3 regions of the Clostridium swellfunianum genome follow, and region 3 is predicted to be linked to each of the others. Evidence: a T-box and tRNA genes for the amino acid it is inferred to sense, from the RefSeq annotation. Region 3 holds a T-box; the other regions hold tRNA genes.
What was found. The T-box of region 3 lies ahead of proS (proline--tRNA ligase). A T-box ahead of a tRNA ligase gene usually reads a tRNA of that ligase, here a tRNA-Pro.

Region 1: it encodes a tRNA-Pro, which carries the amino acid that the T-box ahead of proS (proline--tRNA ligase) is inferred to sense. The anticodon was not compared.
Region 2: it encodes a tRNA-Pro, which carries the amino acid that the T-box ahead of proS (proline--tRNA ligase) is inferred to sense. The anticodon was not compared.

The regions. Positions count from the first base shown of each region.
Region 1 is NZ_JAMOFV010000006.1:2,162,789-2,172,612, forward strand. Features, by position in the region: gene priA (primosomal protein N') at 1-549, opposite strand, end outside; gene coaBC (bifunctional phosphopantothenoylcysteine decarboxylase/phosphopantothenate--cysteine ligase CoaBC) at 636-1,820, opposite strand; gene rpoZ (DNA-directed RNA polymerase subunit omega) at 1,822-2,040, opposite strand; gene gmk (guanylate kinase) at 2,021-2,650, opposite strand; gene remA (extracellular matrix/biofilm regulator RemA) at 2,650-2,925, opposite strand; gene NBE98_RS10135 (YicC/YloC family endoribonuclease) at 2,941-3,819, opposite strand; gene NBE98_RS10140 (aminotransferase class I/II-fold pyridoxal phosphate-dependent enzyme) at 4,004-5,152, opposite strand; gene NBE98_RS10145 (asparaginase) at 5,271-6,287, opposite strand; gene NBE98_RS10150 (cob(I)yrinic acid a,c-diamide adenosyltransferase) at 6,410-6,973, opposite strand; gene NBE98_RS10155 (hypothetical protein) at 7,092-7,253, shown strand; gene NBE98_RS22445 (hypothetical protein) at 7,290-7,418, opposite strand; tRNA gene NBE98_RS10160 (tRNA-Pro) at 7,521-7,596, opposite strand; gene spoIVA (stage IV sporulation protein A) at 7,689-9,167, opposite strand; gene NBE98_RS10170 (NAD(P)H-dependent glycerol-3-phosphate dehydrogenase) at 9,254-9,824, opposite strand, start outside.
Region 2 is NZ_JAMOFV010000006.1:1,182,286-1,192,109, forward strand. Features, by position in the region: gene NBE98_RS05375 (amino acid ABC transporter permease) at 1-471, opposite strand, end outside; gene NBE98_RS05380 (transporter substrate-binding domain-containing protein) at 515-1,315, opposite strand; gene NBE98_RS05385 (hypothetical protein) at 1,644-1,964, shown strand; tRNA gene NBE98_RS05390 (tRNA-Pro) at 2,252-2,327, shown strand; tRNA gene NBE98_RS05395 (tRNA-Pro) at 2,531-2,606, shown strand; gene NBE98_RS05400 (GNAT family N-acetyltransferase) at 2,611-3,153, opposite strand; gene NBE98_RS05405 (hypothetical protein) at 3,251-3,439, opposite strand; gene NBE98_RS05410 (hypothetical protein) at 3,688-3,873, shown strand; gene NBE98_RS05415 (hypothetical protein) at 3,920-4,345, opposite strand; gene NBE98_RS05420 (hypothetical protein) at 4,543-4,695, opposite strand; gene NBE98_RS05425 (hypothetical protein) at 4,766-4,906, opposite strand; gene NBE98_RS05430 (nitroreductase family protein) at 5,051-5,827, opposite strand; gene NBE98_RS05435 (asparagine synthase) at 5,966-6,151, opposite strand; gene NBE98_RS05440 (DUF3789 domain-containing protein) at 6,264-6,470, opposite strand; gene NBE98_RS05445 (4Fe-4S dicluster domain-containing protein) at 6,656-7,096, shown strand; gene NBE98_RS05450 ([Fe-Fe] hydrogenase large subunit C-terminal domain-containing protein) at 7,204-8,553, shown strand; gene NBE98_RS05455 (HAD family hydrolase) at 8,695-9,348, shown strand; gene NBE98_RS05460 (hypothetical protein) at 9,502-9,738, shown strand.
Region 3 is NZ_JAMOFV010000006.1:849,933-859,756, reverse strand. Features, by position in the region: gene NBE98_RS03950 (electron transfer flavoprotein subunit alpha) at 1-664, opposite strand, end outside; gene NBE98_RS03945 (electron transfer flavoprotein subunit beta/FixA family protein) at 687-1,475, opposite strand; gene NBE98_RS03940 (L-lactate permease) at 1,503-3,053, opposite strand; gene NBE98_RS03935 (FadR/GntR family transcriptional regulator) at 3,308-4,006, opposite strand; gene NBE98_RS03930 (pyridoxamine 5'-phosphate oxidase family protein) at 4,036-4,500, opposite strand; T-box leader at 4,713-4,926, shown strand; gene proS (proline--tRNA ligase) at 5,021-6,418, shown strand; gene NBE98_RS03920 (M56 family metallopeptidase) at 6,477-8,423, opposite strand; gene NBE98_RS03915 (BlaI/MecI/CopY family transcriptional regulator) at 8,425-8,799, opposite strand; gene NBE98_RS03910 (accessory gene regulator B family protein) at 8,991-9,554, shown strand; gene NBE98_RS03905 (cyclic lactone autoinducer peptide) at 9,582-9,725, shown strand; gene NBE98_RS03900 (sensor histidine kinase) at 9,728-9,824, opposite strand, start outside.

The DNA.
Region 1 (9,824 bases), 1.3 Mb from region 3:
TATAATAATTTCTTCATTTGTTAAAAACCCATGCTTTAACAAAGTGTTTATAGAAGATACAGATACTTGATATTTTTTACTAATTTCATTTTTATTAAACTTTCCATTGTTATTAAAAACTATATTATATAGACTATCATAGGGTTCCTTACAGTATTTGCCTTCTAGTTTCTTTGCAACATATATAACTTGATTTATCTTATTTCTCATCCCTCTGGTTACACCAGAGGGAAGCAGCGCTTTAATACATTCTATATAAGTGCAAAGATATTTTTCTCTCATATACTCTATAAGTTCTAAATCCTTTGGTTCTAGTAGCGAATATTCTTCGCATGTATCTGCTATTTCTTTTACAGTTGAACTAGCTTGAAAATCGTTAAATAAGCTTACTACAAACCCGTCTATTCTCTTATTTCCTAATCCAAAGGGAACCTTTACTCTATATCCAAGCTTTATGATTTTTCTATACTTTTCTGGAATTGCATAGGTAAAAACTTTATCAACTTGAATAGAATTGTTATTTACTATAACTCCAGCATACTTATACACTTAATCACCCTTTGTTATTATAATAAATTAAAAAGGGCTCATCCTGAAATGAATTTATCAGGTCTGCCCCCCAAAGTTATTAGTATTTATGAATTTATAAAATTAAATAGTTCTCTAGCCACTAATCTCTTAGACATTCTATCTAATTGCTTTATAGAACCATTTTTATTAAATATAACAACCTTATTTTCATCAACAGCAAAGCCTGCATCTTCGCTAGTTATATCATTTGCAACGATATAATCTAAATTCTTATTAGCAAGTTTAATCTTTGCATTTTCTATTAAGTTATTGCTTTCAGCAGCAAAACCTATAAGCACTTGATGCTTTTTTATTTCTCCAAGTTTTTTCAAGATATCATTATCCCTTATAAATGTTAAAGTTAAATCATCTTCTATTTTCTTTATTTTCTGTTCTGAGTATTCTCTAGGTTTATAATCAGCAACAGCAGCGGATTTAATAACAATATCTTGTGTTGGAAAATATTCGATAACTTTATCAAACATCTCTTGATTTGTTTTAACACTGATAAAGTTTACACCAAATGGAGGTGTAATGTTAGTAGGTCCAGATATCAACGTAACTTTTGCACCTCTGTCTCTTGCCTCTTCAGCTATAGCAAATCCCATTTTTCCAGAAGATCTATTTGTAATATATCTAACTGGATCTATCGGGGCTATGGTGGGTCCAGCAGTTACTAGTACTCTCTTATTTTGCAAATCTTTTTTATCATATAGTTTACTTAATACTATTTCACAAATAAGCTTGGTGTCTGCTAATTTCCCCTCTCCTACATCTCCACAAGCTAATCTTCCGCTGGCTGGTGAAATAAAGCTGTATCCTAAATTTTTAAGCTTTGCAATATTTTCTTGAACTATAGGATTTATATACATATTCGTGTTCATAGCAGGTGCAAAAACTACAGGTGCCGTGGAAGCCATAATTGTTGTTGTAAGCATATCGTCTGCAATACCACTTGCTACTTTACCTATAACATTTGCAGTTGCAGGAATAATAAGCATTAAGTCCGCTTTCTTAGCAAGAGAAATATGCTGTATCTCCCAAGCCTTAGGTTCAGCAAACATATCTGTTACAACCATGTTTTGACTTAAAGATTGAAAACTAAGCGGATTGACAAACTTTACTGCGCTATCTGTCATTATTACATTTATATTTATATTGTTTTTTCTGAGACTACTAATAACATCTAAAGCTTTGTAAGCAGCAATACCACCGCAAACTCCAACCACCACAGTTTTTTCAGAATTCATGCTATTTAATTCCTTCTTTCACTGTTTCGTATACTATTTCACCTGAATAAACCTCGTTTATAGCTACAGTTAAAGGCTTATTTTTTTCTGTATCGATTAATGGTTTACTGCCATCTATTATTTGTCTAGCTCTCTTTGAAGTTATTATTACCAATGAATATCTGTTGTCAACTTTGTTTAACAAATCTACTATAGATGGATTAATCATAGAGTTGTTCATGAATTGACTCCTCCTTTGAATTTAAAATTGTATCTTTAATTCTATCTACTCTACATCTTTCTGCGACCACAATGCTTTCTATTTTCTTTACTGCTTCTTCAACTGTATCATTAACCACAGCATAACTATATTTTGATACATAGTTAATCTCTTTATAGGCAGACTTAAATCTAGTCATCAGAGATTCTGGAGTCTCACTCCCTCTTCTTATTATTCTTTGTTTTAATTCTTCCATAGATGGCGGAAGAATAAAAATGAAAATCCCCTCTCTAAATGCTTCTTTAACTTTTAACGCCCCTTGTATATCAATCTCTAAAATCACATCTTTGCCGCTTTCAAGTACTTTTAAAACATTAGATTTAGGAGTTCCATAATAATTTCCATAGACCTCTGCATATTCTAAAAAATCATCTTTTTCAATTCTTTGCTTAAACTCATCCTTAGTTATAAAAAAATAGTTCTTGCTGTCAATTTCTCCTTCTCTAGGCTGTCTGGTGGTTGCTGATACTGAAAGCCAAAACTCATTGTTATCAAGAAGAGCTTTGCATATTGTACCCTTCCCTGCTCCAGAAGGCCCTGAGATAACTAATAAAAGTCCTTTTTCTTTCATTATTCATCTACCTCATCAATTTCCACTTCATCCTTATTAGATGATAATCTATGTGCAACAGTTTCAGGCTGAACTGCTGACAAAATTACATGATCGCTGTCAGTTATTATTACTGCCCTAGTTCTTCTTCCATAGGTAGCATCAATAAGCATACCTCTATCTCGGGCTTCTTGAATTATTCTTTTTATTGGTGCTGATTCAGGACTTACAATAGCTACAAGTCTATTTGCAGAAACTATGTTACCGAAACCAATATTTATTAGCTTAATGCTCATTCTAATCCTCCTAGCTTACTCAACATTTTGAACTTGCTCTCTAATTTTTTCTATTTCATTTTTAATGTTTAAAACTATATTGGTTAATTCTAAGTCGTTTGCTTTAGAAGCAATGGTATTTGCTTCTCTATTCATCTCCTGTATAATAAAGTCTAATTTCCTGCCTATAGGCTCAGCAAGCTCAAGAGTGTCTTTCATTTGGACTATATGACTGTTAAGCCTCACTATTTCTTCATCAATATTTGATTTATCTGCAAATATTGCTATTTCCATTGCCATACGACCTTCATCAAGCTTAGCATCATTCAAAAGTTCTTTAACTCTTTTTTCTAATTTTTCCTTATATTCCACTAAAAGTACAGGAGCTCTTTCGACAATCTTAGCAATATGGTTATTTATGTAATTGCATCTTGATAATATGTCTTCCTTTAATTTTAGCCCTTCTTTTTGCCTCATAGAAACAAGCATATCAATAGCAGCATTTAATGATACCGATATTATATTCCATAAGGTCTCAATATCTTCTTCCTTTTGGTTTAATGTTATAACATCAGGAAACCTTGAAATGAGTGAAACGGAAATATCATCTCTTACTTCATATCTATCTTTGATTTCTTTAAGACATTTAATATAGCTATCAGCTAGAGCATAATTAAAATTTGCAGCTACATCATTTGAGGCAATAATATTCTGTGTTACATAGACATCAATCTTACCTCTATTAATCTTTTCAGATAGAGCTCTTCTTATTCTATCCTCTAGAGAAGCTAAATTTCTAGGCATTTTAATATTTAAATCCAAATATCTATGATTAACGCTTTTTATTTCTACAATAAAACTTCTTCCATTTTCTTCTGTACTTCCTCTTCCAAATCCAGTCATGCTATTGGTCATAATAAGCTCATCCTTCCGACCCATTATTAAGTTCACACCTAATTATACATAAACCATTCATAAAATTGCAAGATAAATTTGCTTATAAGGTTAATTTTGGAGATATTTAAATCATATTAAATTTTATTTTTAAAGCATAGATGGTTTTTTTAGTTAAATCCATCTATGCTCTAGAAGAATTTTTTTAATAACATCTTAAATTGCTCATTATTTTATCTATTTCGTACTTATCTTTAGTTAAGGCTATTCTAAAATAGCCTTTTCCACACTCACCAAAAGCTGTTCCAGGTGTTACAACTATCCCAAAATCATTTAATAATTCTTCACAAAAGCTTTCAGTGGTATAATTCTTTGGGACTTTGCACCAAACATAAAATGTGCCTTCGCTCTTATAAAAATCGATATTATGTTTACTAAGAAGTTTTTCAGTTAATACCTTTCTCTCAAGATATACCTTTCTTATATCATCAACATACTTACGGCTAAGTTTTAACGCCTCAATTGCTGCATATTGAATAGGAATAAACTGACCAGAATCTACATTACTTTTTATCTTTAATAATGCTTTTATTATATCTCTATTTCCTACAGCATATCCAATTCTAAAACCAGTCATGTTATATATTTTAGAAAAAGTTCCAAATTCTATACATTGTTTTTTGCTATCAACCTGTAAAATACTCAATGGTTTTTCCCCAGGCCTTAGTATCTCATTATAGGCACCGTCATTTATTACAACAATATTTTTTTTGCTGCAAAATTTTAAAGCATCTTTGTAGAAGCTTTCATTTGCTACCGCCCCGGTAGGATTATTTGGATAATTAAGCATCATAAATTTACTTTTTTCTAAAATTTCATCCGGTATATTTAGCAGTTCTGGCAGATAATTGTTTTTCTCTTCAAGTTCAAACTTGAATGTTTTTACCCCCCAAAGACGACAGCAAGTTTCGTAAACAGGATAAGCAAGCTTCGGTACTAATGCATAGTCGCCAATACTGCATAAAGCAGGAATTACGTTATTTAATCCTTCTTTTGAACCGATTAAAATCAGCACCTCATTAACATCTAGTTTTACAGAATATACATCATTATAATATTTAATAATGCTATTTTTAAGCCCATCTACACCAGAGTAAGGAGGGTATTTATTATAATCTTCTATACCCAGTCCTCTAATAAGTCCGTCAATTATATTATTTTCAACTGGCAAGTCTGGATCACCAATGCTTAAATCTAAAAGAGTTTTTCCACTAATTAATAATTTTTTTTTAATCTCATCGAGCCTTTGAAAATGATATTCAGACAAAGAATCTAATCTATTATTAACCTTCATTGAATATTCCCCCAAAAGATAGTTTTTTATCATACTATTCATTTGAACAGCTAATTGTTACTGGATTTGAGGCATGAAAAAAGACTGAAATGCATATAAACATTTCAATCTATACTAATTAATGATATTGATAATGTCCTGACTCAAATATATCCTTAATAGCAGCCAGGTCATTAGTCTTGCTTAAAGCCAGCATTAGCTTTATTCTCGCTTTTTGACCAGGTAAGTTGTCCCCAAAGATAACACCGAGGTTTCTAAGCTCTTTTCCACCACCATGATATCCATAGGAATCAAGAACTCTACCTTGAAAACATCTCGACACTAATACTACTGGAACTCCTTTTTCTATAGCTCTCTTAATTCCATCAACCATACTTGGAGGAATGTTTCCTCTTCCAAAAGCTTCAATTACTATTCCCCTTGTTCCTTGATTTAAACAATAATCTATATATTTTGAATCCATACCTGCAGCGCATTTTATTAAATCTACATTGGACTCAATATTATGCGTAAAGATATGATGTTTCTTAAGACTATCTCTATAGAAAATAACCTCATTGCTATCTACGATTCCTATAGGCCCAAAGTTAGGACTTTTAAACGTATCTAAACTCATGGAATTTGCTTTAGTAACTTCACTTGCACAATTAAGTTCATCATTCAAGCAAACAAGCACTCCTCTATTTTTGGACTCATCCGAAATAACCGTACATATAGATGCTGCTAAATTTGCTGGACCATCATATCCTAATTCAGAGCTATTTCTCATTGATCCAGTTACTACAACTGGCTTCTCGCTATTAATTGTCAAATCTAATAGAAACGCAGTTTCTTCTAAAGTATCTGTGCCATGAGTTACTACAGCACCAGTTATGTCTTCCCTATCTAAGAATTTCTGAATGTATTTAGACAATTCCAGCATTGTTTCAGGAGTCATATGTGGTCCTGGCAAATTAGAAAAAGTATATGACTCTATTTGAGCAAATTTTTCTATTCCAGTAACCATTGACATTATTTCCTCTCCAGTAAGAGTAGGAACTGCAGCATGAATCCTAGGATCGACTTTCATGGATATTGTTCCGCCATTAAAAATTACTGCAACTTTTTTTTCAGTGTTGCTATTGCTAACTTCCACCTTTAACACCCCTTAGAGTAATATAATTGATTTGAATTAATTGAAATAATTCTTTCACACATTATATATTTTACAATATTTATTTCATAAAGTCATCATTTTTATAGCAACACTAGAATTTCTTATTGATTTAGGATCATTGGCTCATCCTTATACCCTTGCAACTCATTTACAAATCTGCTAACAGTAAAAAAGTAATCAGATAATCGATTTATGTACTCATAGCTTTTAGGATAAAACGAATCTTCTAAAGCTCTTACGTAAATTCTTTCAACTCTCCTGACTAATGTTCTCAATGTATGTGAAAAGGCCGCTATCTTGCTTCCAGAATAATAAATAAATGATTTCATAGGCTCCGTCTTATCAACCATATAGTCTATCTCATTTTCTAAAATACTAATTTCGTCGTCTGATATATACAATTCTGTAAACTCCGTTGAAATTTCTATGCCAATTAGATAAAGGTGATACTGAATTTTTTTAAGGATTTCATCTAATCTTTTTTCATTTTCTGCTTTAAAATCACAAAAACTTGATTTTATAAGACTTCTTAGAAGTCCTATATTAGCATTTATTTCATCTATTCCGCCTTGAAGTTCCATTTCAATGTCTGCTTTTGAATACTTTTTATTAAGTAAGTTTGTAGTAAATCCTTTGTCTCCAGTCTTAGTATAAATCTTATCCATGATATTCCTCTTTTCTTATAAAAATTTAATATAAGAGTATATAATATTTGTCTTTGCTTAAAATAAAAACATACCTACTAGATAGATATTGACAACCTATCGCCAGGAGGTGATAAATATGATAAATATACCAGTAATGAATGATGTTGATAATTTAAACAACAATATTGATGATACCCCACAAGATGATATAGTTTCTTATGATTACGGTGATAATTTGACTGCAAAGCTTGGAGGAAAATATGCAAAAATAATCGAATACTATGAAAACAGATTGTAAAAAACCGGAATTTAAAAGAGCTTGTTAAAAGCTCTTTTAAATTTTAGGCAATCCCCTTACTGGCTCTGTTGCATCTGGTTTTACGTCTAAGGTTATAGGATTAGCTCTCTTTTCATTAGTAGTTTTATTATCATTTTTTCTTTTCTTTTCACCTTTTGTTGCCATATTATCATCACCTCAATAATATGGTACCCAAGCTTAATAATTCATATTCTATAAATAATTATAAAATAAAGCTCATAATCATATGATTACAAGCTTTTCCTATGGTCTGGGTAACAGGATTTGAACCTGCGACCTCTAGAACCCCATTCTAGCGCGCTACCATCTGCGCTATACCCAGATAACAACATTATTATAGCACAGAATAAATAAAAATCAATATAAATTAGGCATACTTTGGTAGGTATGCCTAATTTAATACATAACTATGAATTAAAGTATTATGCAAATCAAGCCGCCATTGCCCTCATTGATAATTTTTTGAAGAGTTCTTTGAAGCTTACTTTGAACGTCTTCAGGCATTTTATATAACTTGTTCTGAAGCTCCTCTTTTACGAGTATTTCTAATGGCTTTCCAAACATATTGCTTTGCCAGATTTTTGATTTATCATTTTCAAATTGTTCAAGAAGCGACTTCATAAGTTCTTCACTTTGCTTTTCTGTGCCCATAATAGGTGATATTTCAGTCTCAATATCAGCCTTTATAAAGTGAAGAGATGGTGCGCTTGCCTTAAGCTTAACAACACATCTACTTCCCTGCTTCACAAACTCAGGCTCTTCAAGCTTCATTTCAGATAACTGAGGAGCAACCAAACCGTAACCAGTTTCTTTTACGTCTTTTAAAGCAGCTTCTACCTTATCATACTCAACCTTTGCTCTGTGTAAATCGTGCATTATTGATAAAAGTTCATTTTCACCTTTTATTTCATATCCACATACTTCACTCAGAACTCTGTAGAATAAACCGCTCTTAGGATTGAAACCTACACGAGCTGTTCCATTTCCCATGTTCATCTCACTCAGGTCTGCTACATCAAGAAACTCAACTTCTTTGAATTCGTCAAGCGAGCGTTTAATATCTCTAACCTTAAATATTTTTTTACACATATCCTTTACAAGGTTAAAGAAGTTAGCCTTAAGCCAGTGCTTAGAATCTAATTTTTCAATCCATTCAGGTATGTCTATGTTGATTTCAGCCACTGGGAATTCCTTAAGTACAACCTGGAAGACAGTTGCTATATCTTCTTCCTTCATATTAAGTACATCCATAACCTGAACAGGAACATCATATTTTGCTTCTAATTCTAGTTTTAGAGCCAATGTCTTAGGATCATTAACACGTGCTGAATTTAAAATAATAATAAATGGCTTATTTATTGCTTTTAATTCATTTACAACTCTTTCTTCAGCCTCCGTGTAATCCTCTCTTGATATATCAGTTATGGAACCATCAGTTGTTACAACTAGTCCTATTGTTGAGTGCTCGTTTATAACCTTCTTTGTGCCAATCTCTGCCGCCTCTTCAAAAGGTATTTCATGATCATACCAGGGGGTTGATACCATTTTAGCTTCATTTCCTTCTGTATAACCTGAAGCTCCTTTAACAATATAACCAACACAATCAACCATTCTAACCTTAAATTTAGCCCCATCTCCTAGCTTAACTTCTACTGCTTCATTCGGAACAAATTTAGGTTCAGTTGTATGAATAGTTTTTCCTGATGCACTTTGAGGCAGTTCATCCTTTGCCCTTTGTTTCTTATAGGAGTTCTCAATATTGGGTATTACCATCAAATCCATAAATCTCTTTATAAACGACGATTTACCTGTTCTTACTGGTCCAACAACTCCAACATAAATGTCTCCCTGCGTTCTTTCGGCTATGTCCTTATATATATCGAAATTTTCCAACGCATACCCTCCCAATTAATACATATTAACACTATATATATATTGGGAAAAAATAAAATTATTACAAAAAATCTTTTATTTAATATTTATATATCATAAATCTCACTCTTTTTATCACGTGACATAAGTTCGTATACTCCATGCTTTGCATCTTTACCTTCAAACAACACTTTGTGAAGCACTTCAGTTATGGGCATAGAAACATTAAGCTGTTCTTTAAGCTTATAAAATGCATTGCAGGCCTTTATGCCTTCAACAACCATGCCAATTTTAGAAGTAGCTTCTTCTACAGAAACTCCCTGTCCTATTAAAATTCCTGCTCTTCTATTCCTGCTATGCATACTAGTGCAAGTTACTATAAGATCTCCCATGCCTGTTATTCCGGCAAAAGTTTCACTTTTTCCACCAAGCTTTATTCCTATCCTCGTAATTTCGCTCATACCTCTTGTCATTAAAGCTGATTTTGTATTATCTCCATAACCTATACCATCAGATATTCCTGCAGCCAAAGCTATAATATTTTTTACTGCTCCACCTATTTCCACTCCGATAATATCTTCATTTGTATAAATTCTAAATTTATTGGTCATAAATATATCCTGAATTTTCTCGGCACTTGTCATATCTCTCGATGTAACTACTACTACAGTAGGTATA
Region 2 (9,824 bases), 330 kb from region 3:
CTTTATAACAACTATAAATTCATTTCCTAGTGCTGGTAAAATGTTCTTAATAGCTTGAGGTATTATTATATGCCTCATTGCCATTCCATAGTTCATTCCAAGAGAACGAGCAGCTTCCATTTGACCCTTGTCAACTGCTTGTATTCCTGCACGAATTATTTCAGCTATATACGCAGCACTATTCATTGAAAGTGCCAATATAGCAGCAAGCATATCAGGCAGAGGAAAACCTATAAGATTAGGAAGCCCAAAATAAATTATGAAAAGCTGTACCATAAGAGGGGTTCCTCTTATAAACTCAACATAAGCGGTTGCTATAAAGTTTAAAACTTTATTCTTAGATAATCTTAACAGAGCTAATAAGACTCCAAATAAGACTCCAAATAAAACTGTAAATATTGCAAGTATTATAGTAAATTTTGCTCCATCCAAAAAGAACGAATAATACTTAGACATGAATGAAAAATCCAAATTTGTTTTCCTCCCTCATTCTCTATTAGTAATTGTAATTAAATTATTCTGCTAGTTTATCAGCATCTTCGTTTGCCTTATTTACCCAAGTCTCAATAGTCTTGTTGGTTGCTAGTTTATCTAAAGTCTTGTTTATTGTGCTCACAAGCTCTTCATTTCCTTTTTTAACTGCTACTGCAGAACCTGCTTCTTCAGTCTTTAATTTTATATCTGCTATAACTATATCCTTATTTGCATTAGTATAAGCCTTTGCTACTGGTCCTTCAATAATTGCAGCATCCATATTCTTAGTCTTTACTGCTAAAACTAAATCAGTAATCTTTCCAAGAGCCTTTGCCTCTGCACCAGGAACCTGTTCTTTTGCTATATCTTCTTGAATAGTTCCCTTTTGAACTCCTAACTTCTTACCCTTTAAATCATCTGTTGACTTAATCTTATCTTTATCCTCTGCCCTTACTACGATATTTTGAACTGCTGTATAATAAACCTTTGAGAAATCTACGCTTTGTTTTCTTTCTTCATCTGGAGTCATACCGGCAAGTACAAAGTCAACACTTCCTGCTTGAAGAGCTGGAAGCAATCCTTTAAATTCCATATCCTTTATCTCAAGCTTAACTCCTAAATCCTTTGCTATTTCTTTAGCTATTTCTATATCGAAGCCAACAACCTCTTTGTTTGAATTTATAAACTCATAAGGTGGATAGTCAGGACTTGTTCCTAGAACTATCTTTCCGTTTTTCTTTATTTTATCAATAGTTGTTTCTTTTTTGCCACAAGCTGAAAGTGATAATGTAAGCACACCTGTAAGTAATAAAGCCACTAATTTTGTATATCTTTTTTTCATTTAATTTCCCCCCGTGAATTTTTATAAATATTTACCTTACACGAATTATTATACATATATATTAATATTTATGCAACAAGTTTTTTGCGGTAAATATACCCATAATCTATTTTATTTCGATACCAATCTATATACACCTTTAATGGCAGTGTCTTGAGAAACCTATCCTTATATTTTTGTAAACGTTAATATCCAGAAAATTTAATATTTATGCATGAAATTCGAAATCAGTGCATATAATTTTATATTTTTTTATTTGGCTGTGTAAAAATATAAAACTTGGCAACACTATAAATGTTATATTAGTTATAAAAATGGAGGCCTTTTTATGAGAAATTTTCTAATAGCTGCAGTTTTAGATATCGTACTTATTCTTGTGTCCTATTTTATATTTAGAGGAATAGTTAGCGGACCAACAAGACACAGACTTTATGAAAAATTTTTAAGCTCCTTTGCTAAATTTGTTATACTTATATTCTTAGCATCTTTGATAATTACAGGAATTACCGCTTTAGTTCTTTATAAAACTAGATATATCCAGTATATAAACATTGTTGCTCCTGCTCTTGTTTCAATATTAGTAGGCTTTGTTGTTTCAACAGTGCCTACCCGAGGTTATGGAGACAAAGAAAAAGAAGAGAAAAAGTAATTTTTCCGTTTCTTATATTTCTTTGTTGACCTAAAATTTTTAAAGACCTGAAGTTTTATATAAAACTTCAGGTCTTTAACTTTTCTTATTGGCTTAATATTATATAGGTTTTAAATTCAACTATTAACGTATACATGACTCAAAAAGTGTTGAAACCCAACTATTTTGAGTCATATATACGTTAAGCTTCACAGTTAAAACCATATAGATAGCAATTAGTTTTTTAATATTTACACAAAAAAACATTGACTTTTATACAATTAGTTTATATAATTATTTCTGTACTACGGGGTGTGGCGCAGATGGGAGCGCGCGTGCTTTGGGAGCATGAGGTCGCAGGTTCAATCCCTGTCACCCCGACCACAAAAAAGAGTTATCGCAAGATAACTCTTTTTTATTTTCTATGTATATACAATGCAATAAAATCCTTATATTAATGATGTCATAAAATATCCAGTCTTCAAGGATTTTTAGGACATCATTAATGTATTAGAATTTTCCCATTGTATGTATTGAATTTATTACTAGCCTTGTATATAATAATTGTATAATAATGTAACTTTAGTCGGGGTATAGCGCAGATGGTAGCGCGCGTGCTTCGGGAGCATGAGGTCGCAGGTTCAAGTCCTGTTACCCCGACCAAGAACTATTCAAAGCTCCATTCGTTTTCAAGCAGTCCATATAAGTAAAGATCAGTTCTTCTGCCTCCTCTGTTTACAAATTCTCTATAGGCACCTTCCCTTACAAAGCCTAAACTTTCATAAAGCCTTATTGCCCTTTCATTATAAGCTATTACGTTTAGTTGAATTCTATGTAGATTTAATTCATAAAAACCAAAATTTATAAGCATTCTTAACGCTTCTCTTCCAAATCCTTTTCCTGTATGTGTTTTATCTCCTATTCCTACAAACAAAGTTGCCGTTCCGTTATTCCACTGAATATCATCAAAACCAGTAATACCAATTATATCTTTTGTTTCATTATGTCTTATTGCAAATATAACTCTGTTTTGTGGCTTTATAAAATAGTCTAAGGTATCGTTAACCTGATCTTTTATTTGCGGGATGGCTGGAAGTATATCAAAATATGTAAGAAATTCATAATCATCAAACCATTCCATAATTATATCTATATCTTTTTCTTTTATGGAACTTAATCTTATGTTTTCACCTAACAATAAATTCTTCATTTGTAAATCTCCTTAAATCATAACATTAATAATATTTTACATTATTTCATTATCCAAAGCAAAAGGAACTCAGTTTAAGCTAAGTTCCTTAGAATCTTTACTCTTCTTGTTCTTCATTATTGCCTTCATTATTGCCTTTATTTTTTCTCATTGCCATATAAGCAATTCCTGCTCCTGCTAATATTCCCACTGTACTCATACTTGGAATGAGCATGGTTTTCTTTCTTCTTTTTTTAGGCATAAATACTGACGCCATTGTTCTTGCACCAACTAATTCTCTAATCATATCATCACCCGCCTAATCATTTTTTCTATTTTTTCTTTGTTTTTCTTGAACGTTGCTAGGCTGTGTAACCTTAGTTTTAGCTTTCTTTTCTTTAGTCATGCTTAAGCAACTCCTTTAAAATATTATTCTTTATTATATTTCCCTCCTGCTTCTAGCTATATTCCTTGTACAATTTGTTAATATAGGCAACATATTTTATATTAAATTGTAAAAACTATTTTTAAAGCTTTATAAAGGAGATTTTATTTATGATTAATGAAGAATTGCTTAACATATCAAAAGTTCAAGAAACTCACAGCCAGTCAGAAGCTAATGAGCTTCTTGAAAGTGGTTGGAAACTTTTAAATATTTACACGGGAAATTTTTCTGTTGAGTTTGAAGATCATATAAACATATATGTTTTAGGAAAGCCAGGAGAACCTAAGAACATATAATGAAAAGCGTCCTTAGGTGTTTTTTTCCTAAGAACGCTTTTATTATTTAGCTAAGACTTCCGTCCCATGAATTTGTGTGCTGAATTATCTTCTCTTTAACCTGCTCTCCAATATCACTGGTTATTTTTCTATTAAGTATAAGCTCATCTATTGGTCTAACTCTTTCCTGATTAATAAACGTCTTCAGCTGTTCTTCGCTAAAGCCCTTTTCATTTGCCAAATCATAAGCAGTTAAATTTAAAAGCTTAGCTTCTTGAAGCTCAGAATCAGTAGCACCAATTTTATTAATCAGAACATCATTTGCACTTTCAACAACTTTTTCGTTTTCATTTTTGATGCTTTCCGAATCCTCATTATCATTGCTTCTTTTCATATATTTATAAATTCCATATGCGGTTGCACCTACTGCCACCGCAGTAATAGCACTTCCTATAGCTATGTTACGAACTCTATGTCTATGTCTTAACCTCATTGAAGCTTCCTCCTTTACAATGATTTTCAAATATTAGTTTATCCAAAAAAGAAAGCTTAAATACAAAACAGCAGCTAGATTTTAAATCTAGCTGCCTATATTTAGGGGGTCAATTGGGATTAGGGGCTTTTCTATAATATTATTATAAATAATTATTATTAAGTAAATATATACTTTATTAAAACTTTTTGTTAAGTTTACTCCTCACTGCCTAGTTCCTTATCACTTATAGACTCGTACTTGGCTTCAGTATCTCTGCTTAAAGTTGTTACATCTTCAGAACCCTCATCTATCATGTCTACAATAGCTTTTTCTAGCTTATGTTTTCCATTAATCTTTCTATTGTCCATTATTATTTTCCTCCGCCGCTATTTTACTAATGCTAATATATTAATTATAAGTAAGAGTTCTTTGTTTTATTCATATATATTTGCTGTGATCTTTATCAGTGTTTTTAAACTCTATTTTAGTTGCATTTATTGATATTCCGGTAGCCTTAAAGCAAGCTGCTATAACAATTATCGTTACTGCTCCAATGACAGTTGCCGCCCCCAATATCATATTTAAAATCCTCCTTTTAATCGGAATACTAAGTAGCATAAGGTCATTTACTCATATTATAAGCTATAAATTAAAGTCTATTTACGATCTGATAGTTGTCTACTATTAGTCTATGAAAAAAAGCTCAAGACTGTGCCTTGAGCTTTATAACTTGTTCCCTCTCCAATTTTTCAGAATTTCTCTAACAGATCTGGTCATTTCTATAGAAAAATCTGCTCCAGTTTTTCTTGCATACATAAATTGTCCAAAGTTACTAGCACCTGCTTTATTATCAGGAGCTATTCTTTTTTCTCTTTCAATATACATATCCTTAAAATCTTCATCAGATAGCCTTTTATACTCTTCATCAAATACAATATATTCTTTATCAAATCTAGGACTTATTATTCGATTCTGTCCCTCTGGATAATATCCCATACAAAGCATTGCGGCTGGAAAAACCCATTCAGGAAGCTTTAGAAGTTCTCTATGTATTTCCCAATTTTCTATTATATCACCAATATAGCATGAACCTATGTTTAATGCTTCCCCAGCTATTACAGCATTTTGTGCAGCTATGACAGCGTCTGCTATTGCTAGCATTAAATCTCCCTCATCAGGGGCATCAAATTCTAAATCTTTTTTATTGCAATATTCCTTAACCTCACAGTAATTATAATAATCAAACCATCTTTGCATATCTGCAAGAAAAATTAAGACTACCGGCGCCGAGGCAATAAAAGGTTGATTATCACAGGTCTTGCTCAGTGTTTTCTTTTTTTCTTCATCTTTAATAACTAATATAGAATATAGCATCATGTTTCCTGCTGAAGGCGCTCTCATAGCACTATCAAGAATAATATTCAAGTCCTCCCTTGAAATGGGTTTTTCAGCATACTTTCTGAGAGACATGCGATTTTTTAGCAAATCTATTGTTTCCATTTGTCCTCCTAACTCAATAACTATCTATTCTATTATATATTATAAAGTTCTACAAAAAATACTAAATTCCTTTAAAATAAAAAAAACACACACAAATTGAAGTAAAAATCCAATCTGTGTATGTTTTTTTAAAGGAATTTATTTTCTATGCTCTACTAAATCTATTGCACCTAAAACTATATGAGCAAGGCCAAACCCTGCTACTCCTGCTGCTAACATTGAAGCTGTATCTTTTGATTTATATTTTGTAGCTGCTGCTGTTGCTGCTGTTGCTGTTACAGCTGTTCCCAATAAAGTTGGAATTAAACCTTCACGATTTTTCATAATATAGCCTCCTTTTAAAAACGTATTACATTATTATAATGCTATTAATATCGCTCTTTTATCCGAGTGAACTATTTCATAGAAGCTATCTATTTGGCTTAATAGCCATTTATTATATTAAAGTTTCTTTTTCTATGCTTATACTTTCTTCAACCAAATCTGGCACCTTTTGTGCTTCAGGTATTATTCCATCTGCAATTCTGTGCTCCTGTTCTTCTAATATTTCTATATTTCTATCTGCCCTTCCTGCCGCCTTGCATAGTGCTGCTGTAAAAAATCCAATTGTTCCGCCAACCATAACTAAAAGCAATGTTGTCATAGTACTGCCTCCTTTATTGAAACCGCGAAAATCACATACTTTTATCTTATTATTTGCATAATTATATCTTTTTATCCAAAATGTTTTTTATTTATCTCAATAATATTTGCAGAAATAAAAGAAATTATGTAAACGTTATGCTATAATATATTTACAATTCTACAAAAACAAAAGGAGCCACTATTATGAATAAAAACTATTTATTCAAGGCTATTGTGAAGAGTTACTATGAAAATCGTTTTGAAGAAACAGTAAATGATTTACTAAAAGAAAACGAGAACTCTAAAGAACAGTTAGCTCAGATTATTTCAGCTCTTTGTGGAGTAGAAGTTAAATATTCTACTACAGCTTATGCTGAGGAACTTAAAAAAGCTATCGAAAGCTATAGCTCAAATCATAAGGTAGTTACAAAAATTAAAACCTGCAGCCTGGAATGTAAAAAAGACAATCAGCAGACCTGCTGCCAGGAAGCTTGTCACTTTGATGCAATAGTAGTAGATGAAGAAAAACATACTACCTTTATAGATGATGAAAAGTGCACTGATTGCGGCTTTTGTGTTGATGCGTGTCCTTATGGCAATTATATGGACAAGATCGAATTTATTCCATTGCTTAAATCCTTATAAAAGAATTTTACGAGCCTTTACGGCTCGTTTTTTTGTATAAAAAGATACTATTTTCACAAAATATACTAGTATATTAAAGTAGCCCCATTTGTTAAGGAGATGGTATTTTGAAGGCTAAATATAGCAATTTATTCAAGGAGCTTGTGAAGGTTTATTATGAAGGCGGTTTTGAAACAAAGCTCGAAAGCGTTCTTTCAGATCCAGAGGTTAATAAGGAAGACTTAGCTAGAGTAATATCCTCTCTATGCGGCGTTCAATTAGACTTTACTGATAATTATGTAAATGATTTGAAAAAATCTATTGAAAATTATCACATTGATCATAAGGTTGTAAATAAAGTTAAGACTTGCTCAATGGATTGTGTTGATATCGAAGGAAAAACTATGTGCGAAAGATCTTGTCCATTTGACGCTATCTTTATAGATGAAGAAACACACACCTCTTCAATAGATGAAGATAAGTGTACTGATTGCGGTTTTTGCGTTGAGGCTTGCCCCACTGGCTCAATATTAGATAAGGTTGAATTTATTCCTTTTGTCAATTTGTTAAAAGAAAAAGTGCCTGTAATTGCTGCAGTTGCTCCTGCAATACAAGGTCAATTTGGTCCAGATGTATCAATCTATAAACTAAGAAGCGCTTTTAAAAAAATAGGGTTTACCGAAATGGTGGAGGTAGCTTTTTTTGCAGATATGCTTACCTTAAAAGAAGCCGTAGAATTTGATGAGCATGTTCATACTAAGGATGATTTTATGATTACCTCTTGCTGCTGTCCTATGTGGGTTGCAATGCTTAAGAGAGTATATACTGACTTGGTAAAACACGTTTCCCCTTCTGTATCTCCTATGATTGCTTCTGGGAGAGTTATGAAGGAGCTAAATCCCAACTGTAAAGTTGTTTTCATCGGACCATGCATAGCTAAAAAAGCTGAGGCAAAGGAAAAAGATTTGCTTGGAGATATAGACTTTGTACTTACCTTTGCAGAGGTTATGGATATTTTTAAAGCCCTTGATATAAATCCTGCTGCTATGCCTGAGGATTATTCTACCGAATATGCTTCCATGGGAGGAAGACTTTACGCTAGAACTGGAGGCGTATCTAAAGCTGTTAGTGATGCTATAGAAAGAATCTTCCCAGAAAAATTCAAAATGCTTACTACTACTCAAGCAAATGGAGTAGTTGAGTGTAAAAAGATGCTTGCTGATGCAAAAGAAGGTCATATAGAGGCAAACTTCATAGAAGGAATGGGCTGCATAGGCGGCTGCGTAGGTGGTCCTAAAGCAATCATTCCAAAGGAAGAAGGTCGAGAAAGAGTTAATGCTTTTGCTTATAACTCAGATATAAAAGTAGCTGTAGATAGCGACACCATGAACAAGATTCTTAACAAGCTTGACATAGATTCCGTTGAAGATTTTATGCACAAAGAAAAAGCTCAGATATTTGAAAGAGATTTTTCTTAACCCTTATAAATAAATAAACATAAGAATATAAGAATATAAAAAGTTATATTCTTATGTTCTTTTCTTCTTATGTTGTTCCGTTTTTCTTTATGTTTATGATATACTTAGTATTACAATTATAAATATAAGGAGGACTAGGATTTGCTAAACAACATTAAGGCTGCAATTTTTGATTTGGACGGTACTTTAGTAGATTCTATGGGTATCTGGGAAAAGATTGATATAGAATTTTTAAAAGAAAGAGGACTCCAGGTTCCTTCTGATTTAAGAGATCATATAGAACATTTAAGTTTTATTGATACCGCTAAATATTTTAAAGATAGATTCAACTTAAATGAAACCGTGGAAGAGATAATGGCCGAATGGAACAACATGGCTAATTATGAATATTCAAATACAATTACTCTCAAACCTGGAGCTAAAGAATATTTGAACTGCTTAAAAGCAAAAGGAATTAAACTTGCACTAGCTACAAGCAATTCTCACCCGCTTCTTGAAGCTGTATTGAAAAACAATGGAGTGTTTGAATACTTTGATTCCATAACCACTACAATTGAAGTAGATAAGGGAAAAAATCATCCTGATATATATCTGCTTTCCGCTAAAAAAATGAATGTATCTCCTGACAATTGTATAGTTTTTGAGGATATATATCCTGCTGTGCTAGGAGCAAAAGCTGCCGGTATGACAGTAGCTGCTATATACGATATATATTCAGAACATCAAAAGGAAGATATAATTAAAACTGCCGACTATTTTATTTATGAATATAAAGAGCTTATAGAAGCTTGCTAATCCTGCAATATTGCAGGATTATTTTTTTTGTAAACCTTAGTTTTATTGTGAATATACTATTATAAAATAATAAGTTTAAGCTTATATAAAAATTAAATGCTTAAACAAACTTTCTAAATTATAGAATGCTCCACAGTTAAAGGAGGGATTGCTTTGTTTACTTTTCTAGTGTTTATACTTCTAATAGGTCTATGTTTCTTTGTATATGTATACTTAACAAATCAAATTGTCTCACAGCGTAAACGCATTATGCTTCTTATGAATCAGAACGCTGAATTAAAAAGAAAACTAAATAAGCTTATATATGATAATTCATCCCCAAAAACAAATAATATTCCTCTTCTAGACCTTCCAAAAGAAGAAAGTGAAGCTATGGAGGATGACCTCTAAAGCATATATCAAAATGGATGTTAAACAATCTTTAATGCTTTTAAAAAGCTTGATGAGATTGTTTAACATCCATTTTATTTTAATAA
Region 3 (9,824 bases):
TTGTGTTCGGAGTATTTATTTGAGCCATTATATTTCCACCAAAGGCAGGTCTTATTTGAATGAGGTCTGTGTTTTCCTTTATATCAAGCACTGTACAGTCAGCTGTAAGACCTGTTCTAAAACGCGCAGCCATTCTAGGAGCTAAGGATCTCCCAACAGTTGTAGCTCCAACTAATATAGTTGATGGTTTAACCTTATTTATAAAATCTTCAAAAGCTGCTGCATAAGGCTCTATTCTAAAGTCCTTCAGCTCTTCACTGTCGTAAACAAATACTTCATCTACTCCATAATGTAAAAGCTCCTGAGCCTTGTCCTCTATATCTGCCCCTAAAAACAGAGCATACACTGGAAAATCAACCTTTGCAGCCAGTTCCTTGGCCTTTCCAATAAGCTCAAAGGTTACAGGGTGTATGTCTCCTTCCACGTGGTCAACATAAACTGCTATGCCATTCCACAAGCTTTTGTCAATGCTCTTTACTTCATCCTCTACAAATTCCATAACTCCTGCTGGACCTTTTCTAACGCATATCTTACACATTTTACAGCCAGCATTTATTTCTATTTTACCATCCTTGTCTTCTATAGCCTTAAATGGACATATTTTAACTAATTCCTGAACTATTTCACTGTTTAATTTACTTTCATTTACTACTAGTCTTCCCATTTAACCACACCACCTTTTAGATTTATACAAACTTTAGTTCCTTAAACTTCTTTGAAAGCTTATCTACCAATTCCTCAGAGCTTCCCTTCCACATTTCCCTGTCACCGTTAGCCTTAGGCGGGAATATTCTCTCAACCTGTGTTGGTGAACCGTTTAGTCCATACTTCTTTTCATCTTGATCTTCAAAATCCTTAAGGCTAATCATCTTTATCTCTCTGTTCTTAGTCTCAAGCTTTCTCTTGTAAGAAGGAAGTCTTGGCTGGAATATATTCTTATCCACTGTTAGTAAACATGGATATTTAATTTCTGCAAGCTCTATAGTGTTTGGCATATCCATTTCTACAATTACTGACTCTTCTTTTATTTCTACAATCTTAATAACATTTGCTATATGAGGTATTCCAAGATATTCAGCCATTTCAGGGCCAACCTGAGCTGTATCTCCGTCTGTAGTCTGTTTTCCGCAAAGAATCATATCAAAGCTGCCCAGTTTAATTACAGCCTGAGATAAAGTGTATGAAGTTGCCAAAACATCTGCTCCTGCAAACTTTCTGTCTGAAACTAAGGCTCCTTCGTCTGCTCCCATCATAAACGTTTCCTTAATAACCTCCCCGGCTTGTGGAGGTCCCATGGTTATAGCAGTTATCTTTCCACCTGTCTGTTCCTTGATTCTTAGAGCAGTTTCAATAGCATATAAGTCATAAGGGTTCATCTTAGAATCTACTCCATCTCTTTTTAAAACCCCTGTCTTTTCATCAACTTCTACCTTTGTTGTTCCTGGTACTTGCTTAATGCATACTAGAATATTCATCCTTACATCCTCCCAATTAAAATTAAATTATCTGATAAAAAAGCTTCCTATATAAACCAACACACCTAAAAGAACTACATAGCCTGCGCAGAACTTTAAAGTCTTGTTAAGGATCTTGCCCTCTGCGCCTGCAAGACCTGTAGCAGCTGTAGCGACTGCTATGCTTTGTGGAGATATCATCTTACCTGCTGTTGCTCCTGAGGTATTTGCTGCAGCAAGCCAAGTTGGATTAACGCCTATTGACTGTGCAACCTCTGTTTGAAGCCTTCCAAACAATACGTTTGATGAGGTATCGCTTCCTGTTACGAAGGTTCCAAGAGCTCCTATGACTCCTGAAAACATTGGATAAAAGCTTCCGGTAATGGTGACAAGAATTTCAGCAAGACTTCTTATCATTCCGCTGTAGTCCATAACCTTAGCCATAGCTACAATAGCTATAACTGTTATTGTTGAATTTTTGAGCTGCTTTAAGGTTTTTCCAAAAACAGTCACTATGTCCTTCACCTTAGCACCTTGAATTATTCCCCCTATAACCGTTGCTATTATAATCAATGTTCCAGGAGTAGCAATCCATTTAATATCATAAGGCTTTGCCCCTGGACCTGTGTAAATTAAAATACTGCTCTTTATATTAGAAAGAGGCTTGTATATAAATGGTACTAACTGACTTGATAATATTATGAATACGAAAACTAAAATGTAAGGTAGCCAAGCTAGTATCCCTTCTTTGAAGCTTATACTTATATTCGTTGCTGCTATCTCTTTTTGCGCAGCTCCCCTTGTCATTTTTGCTTTTGTATTCATCCTTTTAGCGATTATAATTGTTACAGCCATACTGCATACGCTGCCTAGTAATGCTGGAAGCTCAGCCCCCATAAACCTTGCAGCTAGTATTTGTGGAACTGCAAAAGCTAGTCCTGATGCCAATGATATTCCTACAACACCTCTAAGTCCCTTTAAGCTCTTAGTAGTTATGAGTACTAGCGCCAGAGGAATTAACACTATAAAAAGAACTAATTGAAGACCAACAAAATAGCTTAGAACGTTTACATCTAGATTAGCTATTTTGGCAAGCGATATTACTGGTGTACCAATTGCACCAAAAGCTGTTGGCACTGTATTAGCTATCAAGCATATAACTGCTGCAAATACTGGTTCAAAACCTAAAGCTGCTAATATGCTAGCTGGAATTGCAACTGCAGTTCCATAACCTGCAACTGCTTCAAGGAAACCTCCGAAGCCCCATGCAAGTATAAGCACTTGAATTCTTTTGTCTGTTGTTATTCCTGCCAGCATGTTTTTAATAACGTCCATGCTCTTTGTATGAAGCGCTAAATTGTAAGTGAAGATTGCTGCAATTATTATAAGTGCTATAGGCCATACTGCCATAACTACACCTTCGAGAGCTGCAGTTGCCGCATTCAGCATTGGCATCTTCCAAAATAATATGGCTTCAATTAAGGCTATTACAAGTACAGAAGTACATGCCTTATGCGCTGGTATCTTTAAAACTCCTAACGAAATCATAAGCCAGGCAATAGGCAGTAGTGCAAGTAAAAACAGTATTAAATTATTCATAGTCCCACCCCAAGTTATAATTTTATTGGACACGGCATTTTGGTAATATGGTATGACCAATTTCAATTTGATAGTAACATAATATTTTGATTATTTCTACGATAGTTAATAAGTTAACAGCATTAACGAAAACATTTTCAAAAGCATTTTTCGACTAATTTTGCATATATTGAAATAACTAGCTTTCAAGTATATACTGAGATATAAAAAATCACAAACCCAGTAATTTAATACTAGGTTTGTGATTTTTTAAACTACTTATTTTCTGAAAGATATCCAGTAATAAAGTCTAAATGCTTTCTCATTGCTTCTGCAGCCTTGCCCTTGTCTCTAGCTGCTAGGGCACTGTATATGTCTTCGTGATGCTTAAGTAATACTTCTTTGTTTTCCTGATATTTAAGTATCTTTTCTCTAGCATCCTTAATGAAGGCATCAACTAGTGAAGACACTGCGCTCAATACGCTTACTACCAGAAAATTTTCCGAAGCATGGGCTATTTTATAATGCATCTCTGTATCAAGCTTTGCACTATACTCATTATCCTCGCTTATTTTCATCTGCTCTATTATTGCTTTAATTGCTTCTAAATCTTCATTTTTAATCTTTTCAGCTGCAATTCTAGCAGTTTCAACCTCTATAATTTTTCTAAGTTCAAGTATTTCTTGAGGTTTGCTGTTTTGAAGTGTAAACATTATGGATAAAGGCTCAAACAAGCTATTTTCAAAGCTTTCTCTTATAAAATTCCCTCCGCCCTGTCTGCACTCCACTAGTCCAATAATCTGAAGCGCCCTTATAGCTTCTCTTATAGAAGTTCTACTCACCTGAAGCTGCTCCACCAAATCTCTTTCAGGCGGAAGTCTGTCGCCTTTTTTTAGCTTTCCGCTTACAATCATTTCTTTAATTTGCTCTATAACCTGCTCGTAAACCTTTGTGTTTTTTACTGGAGTAAACATAAAGTACCTCATATTATATATTCTTATATTTATCTTCTTGCCTTGCCAGTCATCTTATCTATTTGTATTTTAACCACGCAAGTTTTGCTTACAGCTCTATCTATATAAAGCAAGCCTTCCTTCTTAAACTCGGGAGAATACTTGTCTGCTATAGCCAATAAAGCTTCCTTCTTTTCCTCACCTTCAGCCTCAGAAGCTGTTCCAAAAACTATTACGCTTTCATATTCTGTGCTGAACTCAGCTGGAAGCACCTTTGTTTTTCCAACTACGCATAAGGATACCTTATTATTATGCCTTATGTTATCAAGCTTGCTTCCTTCCACAGCACAGTGAAAATAAACGCAATCGTTATAATACACATAGCTAAGCGGTGTTGCATAAGCATATCCATTTTCACCTATGGTTGCCAGCACGCCATATTCTCCTTCCTGTAATATTTCTATTATATCCTTATCAAAGATTTCTCTAGCACTTTTTCTCATGGGCTTAAACATTTTGACATCCCCTATCATATTATGTTAATACAATTATAGGAAAAGCTTTTGAATCGGTCAACCCTTAATATAACTTCATTTTAAATAACTCCATCCTCTTCAATAAAGCTTAATTAAATGTTGTGAGCTGTAAATATTTATATATTTTAATCATATAATATTGACACAATAAGCTTTTTGCTCTATCATTGTTATAATGTAAGTGTAAATATTACTAAACTGTGAAGAGGAATAGTAAAGATGTAATCTTTCTCAGAGAGGAAGCCGCTTGGTGTGAGGCTTCTAGAGATTTGTTTTGAACCCGCCTCGGAGTTCTGCAGCGAATTAAGCTGCAGCGGATTTCTGCCGTTACAGAACCGAGTGAATGCAGTCTTTTTGTTCTGCATTAATTAGGGTGGTACCGCCGACTAAGCTTCGGTCCCTTTTGGGACTTGAAGCTTTTATTTTTGCACAAAATAAATTTGAGGTGATAATTGTGAGTAAGGAAAAAGAAAAGAAATTAGTAGAAGCCATAACCTCCATGGATGTGGATTTTGCGCAGTGGTATACAGACGTTGTTAAAAAAGCTGAGCTTGTTGACTACGCAAGCGTTAGAGGCTGCATGGTTATAAGACCATACGGCTATGCAATTTGGGAAAACATTCAAAAGAATTTGGATACAATGTTTAAGGAAACTGGACATGAGAATGTATATATGCCAATGTTTATTCCAGAATCCCTGCTTCAAAAGGAAGCAGACCACGTAGAGGGCTTTGCTCCAGAGGTTGCCTGGGTAACTCACGGTGGGAGTCAGGAATTAACAGAAAGATTATGCGTTCGTCCAACTTCAGAAACACTATTCTGCGACCATTATTCAAAGATAATTCAATCCTATAAGGATCTTCCAAAGCTATATAATCAATGGTGCTCCGTTGTTAGATGGGAAAAGACAACTAGACCATTTTTAAGAACACTAGAGTTCTTATGGCAGGAAGGTCATACTGCTCATGCTACTGCAGAAGAAGCTCAAGAAGAAACAATAAGAATGCTTAACGTTTATGGCAAGCTTTGCGAAGAATACTTGGCAATACCCGTAGTAAAAGGTCAAAAGACTGACAAGGAAAAGTTTGCAGGTGCACATGCAACCTACACTATAGAAAGCTTAATGCATGACGGCAAAGCTCTGCAGTGCGGAACTTCCCACAACTTTGGCGACGGCTTTGCAAAAGCCTTCAACATCCAGTACACTGACAAAAACGGAAAGCTTCAATACGTACATCAAACCTCCTGGGGTATGACTACAAGACTTATCGGAGCTATGATAATGGTTCACGGTGATGACAGCGGACTTGTTGTTCCACCAAGAATTGCCCCAACTCAGCTTGTTATAATTCCAATAGCAATGCACAAGGCTGGAGTTTTAGAAAAGGCAGCAGAGCTTAAGGATAGATTAAACAAAGTTGTCAGAGTTAAAATGGACGGCAGCGACAAGACACCAGGCTGGAAGTTTAGCGAATATGAAATGAAGGGTGTTCCATTAAGACTTGAAATCGGTCCAAAGGATATAGAAAACAATCAAGCTGTTTTAGTTAGAAGAGACACTAGAGAAAAAATAGTTGTATCTTTAGATGAACTAGAAGTTAAGATACCAGAAATTCTTGAAGATATTCAAAAATCCTTGCTTGAAAAAGCAAGAACTGCTCAAAATGAAAAAACTACTACAGCTGTTAATATGGATGAATTTAGAAACATTCTAGATAATAAAACTGGTTTTGTTAAAGCTATGTGGTGTGGAGACAGAGCCTGTGAAGACAAAATTAAGGAAGAAGCTGCTGCCACCTCAAGATGTATGCCATTTGAACAAGAGCAGGTTGCTGAAACCTGTGTATGCTGCGGAAAGCCAGCTAAAAAGCTTGTTTACTGGGGCAGAGCTTACTAATCAAAAATGCGAAAGGTGTTCTAAAAAACTTAGAACACCTTTTTTGCATTAAAGCACTTTATTTATCATAAACGGAAAAGGTAAACATGCCCTTATTATCTGCTGTCACTATTGAATAGCTGATGCTATCCTCTTTTTCATTCTTAGTTATGTCAGCTATTTTGTATTCATTTAACTCATTATTTGAAGCAGTACCTGGTTCAGACCTTGTATAATCCACTAATAGCTTTACTTCTAAGCCATCAATAATTATATCGTATATTAAAGCGTCGTTGCCTTTAGCATAGGTTGTTATTCTCTGCATTTCCTTGGTATCTGCCTTTCTTTTTTTAAAGCTTTCATAAAATGCTGTAAGCTTTTGTGAATTGTAGGTTTCACCCTTATAAAATACTACATCCCCATTGCTTAAAGAAACAGGTGCATTATAATGCTTAGGCAATTTATCAAGCGCCGTAAAATTTCCCTTTGAAGCTTCTAATGACTGCTTATAGGCTTTATCAGAAAGCAAGGCCTTTTCAAGAAGTTTTATATTTTTCTCAATATCGGAAATGCTTCCAAAGCTCTCTTCAATTGAGGCTTTTGTAAAGGTAAAAGCTGAAGTATAAGCCTCTTCAACAAGTTTTCCATCAGAATTAGAATCACGGAAGTAAAAGGTTGCTTCCTCCAAGTTACCAATCATGCAAAACAAAACTAAAGCGTTCTTTTGCATAATGGAAAAATCAGAGCTGAAAGGATCAATAGTATAGCCTTTGCTGTCATCTGACGTCCCATATTTTGACTCATAGTATACCTTTAGCTTATAAGGCCTTTCATCCGTATCCATTGAAATATATCTCTGCCTATAGTAGCTGTTTGGCGCGGGCATCAGGTTAGCTATGGCAGAAACCTTAGAGTTGTTGCCTATATATGGTGTTTTATATTTAGAAATCTCCGTTAAATTATAACTAGCCGCAGATAGCCTTTCAGGTTGCCTTTTATGCCCTACTCCCGCACCTAAGCAGATTGAGCCTGCCATCACAAGGCTCAATATAAATATAGAAATTCCCACAGCAAATTTGGATTTACCGCTGTACTTCATAATTGAAACCAGTCTATCCTTCAGCTTGTTTTTATCTTCGGCCATAGTAGCACCAAATAAGCCACTTGGGCATTTATTATCTGCAGCAATAGATATTAGTGTCTCTCCATAGGCTTGCTTTTCCTTAGAATTTAAACTTTTTATTACAGCCTCATCACATGCTAGCTCGCAGGCATGGTTAATCTCCCTTTTAATAAAATACATCAATGGGTTAAACCAATGAATGGATGCTGCAGCAATGGTCACACATTTAACTGCTATATCAAACCTCCTGAAGTGAGTTAATTCATGCAAAAGAATATTTTTTAGCTGCTTTTCATCAAAATTTTCATCTGGAATTAGGATACAGGGTTTTCTTAGCCCTATAAGCATTGGAGTTTTAATTAACCTATTTCTTGCTAGTCTTACATCCATACGTCCTCTAAACAAGGCTGAGAGCAGCCTGTTTTCTTCCAAGGTTGCTGGTTTATTTGATCTCTCTATGCACCTTAAAAATCTTGCATAACCGGATAAGTTGATTCCAAACACAATTATTGCTCCAATAAGCCACAATTGTACGCTGTAAGAATTTATTAAGATTAAAATTGTCCGCAAATCATAAATGCTTGCCTTATTTAAAACTTCTGTGAAATTTTCTTTATCATTAGATTGAATTGCAGCAGCTCCTTCATTTATTACTGCTATTTCAGGAGCTGAACCTTTACTGCTTATTTCCAATGAGACTTTTTCACCATAAAAAGCCTTGTTCATTAGGCTTTGCTCAAAGGAAAAGGGCAGCAGCAACCTAAAAAGTACAATAATCCATAGGTAATATTGTATAGCCTTTGAGATTCTGTGCTTTATAAAGGGTTTAGCAGCAAAAATAATCATTGCAAGTATACTTCCAGACAAGGAAAGTGATAGCACAAGCTTAATAATGCCATTCATGCTAATCACCTACCTTAAACATGCTTCTAAGCTCCTCTATCTCTGAAGCTTTAAGCTTTTTGCTACCTAAAAGCGATGCCACAAGATTTTTTACACTTCCGCTATATAGCTTATCAATCAAACTTTGAGTAATATAATCGTTATATTCAGCTTCACTTACTAAAGGACTGTAATAGAACACTTCTTTTTTTACAGCTTCAACTGCGCCCTTCTCACAAAGCCTTCTAAGAAGAGTCTTAATCGTTGAAGTTTCCCATTTGCTTTTCTCCTCTAGTGTTTTTCTAATATCCGCAATGGGAAGCTCTCCCCCAGCCTCCCACAATACACGCATTATTTCAAGTTCTGAGTCCGTTATTTTTGAAGCAAGCTTGTTCATGTACTTATACCTCCTTTAGGTTACAGGTGTAACCTTATAAGATTAGTTTACACCTGTAACCTCTTTGAGTCAATATGTGGAAGTCAATTAAAAAAGTAATATTTTTAAGAAGGCTTGTACTAAATTTACTTTGCAAGTCATATGTTTATATAAAGAAGCTTCTTTAAATGAATTTTAGGTGGTTCTTTAATATGATAGACAAAATAGCCTTGCAGCTTACCTCCTTCATATGCACCGAGGCTTATGACAACACCAAAGATAGGGCTAAAATACAGTATGCCTTAAGTGTTATTTTAAGTGAAGGCTTTAAAATTATTTTCCTATTATTGTTTTTTAGTGTTATACATAGACAAAGCTACTTTTATTTTTCTCTTGTAATCTTAATGTCTATTAGGGTGTTTGCTGGAGGAGTTCATGTAAAGGGAGCTCTTAATTGTCTGCTTTTAACAGTTCTGATGTTTTCCTTTACCAGCATAGCTGCGCCATTAATGCCAAGGCTTCCTTATGTCTGCTATGTGCTTTCCGGCATAGCAAGTCTTGCTATAGTCTTGGTAAAGGCACCAATATGCAGCGTAAGACGCCCTATAAAAGACAAAAAAATAAAGCTGAAGTACAAGCTTATTGCAGCCATATCTACAGCTTTATGGATTGTTATTTTGTCGTACTTAGAAGCTCCAGCTTATGTAAACTGCGGCTTCAGCACTATCATTGTACAAAATATACAGCTTATGCTGGTTAAAAAAGCAAAGTATTAAAATTTTCCAAACTTAAGGAGGTTTATTATGAGAAAATTAATGAAAAGCTTAAGAGCTAAAAATGTAGCTTGCACACTATGCCTTGGAGTGAGTGCATTCCTGCTGCCCTTCTATGGTTCCTTCCTATTTCTAGGAGAACCAGAAATACCTGAGTGCTTAATAGAAGACTAATTTCACTTTAATTTTATACTGAAAACTGTATAGTTGTTTTCATAAGATAGTTGAACCTTGCCATTACAGCCTTCAACTATCTTTTTTACGTTGTAAAGT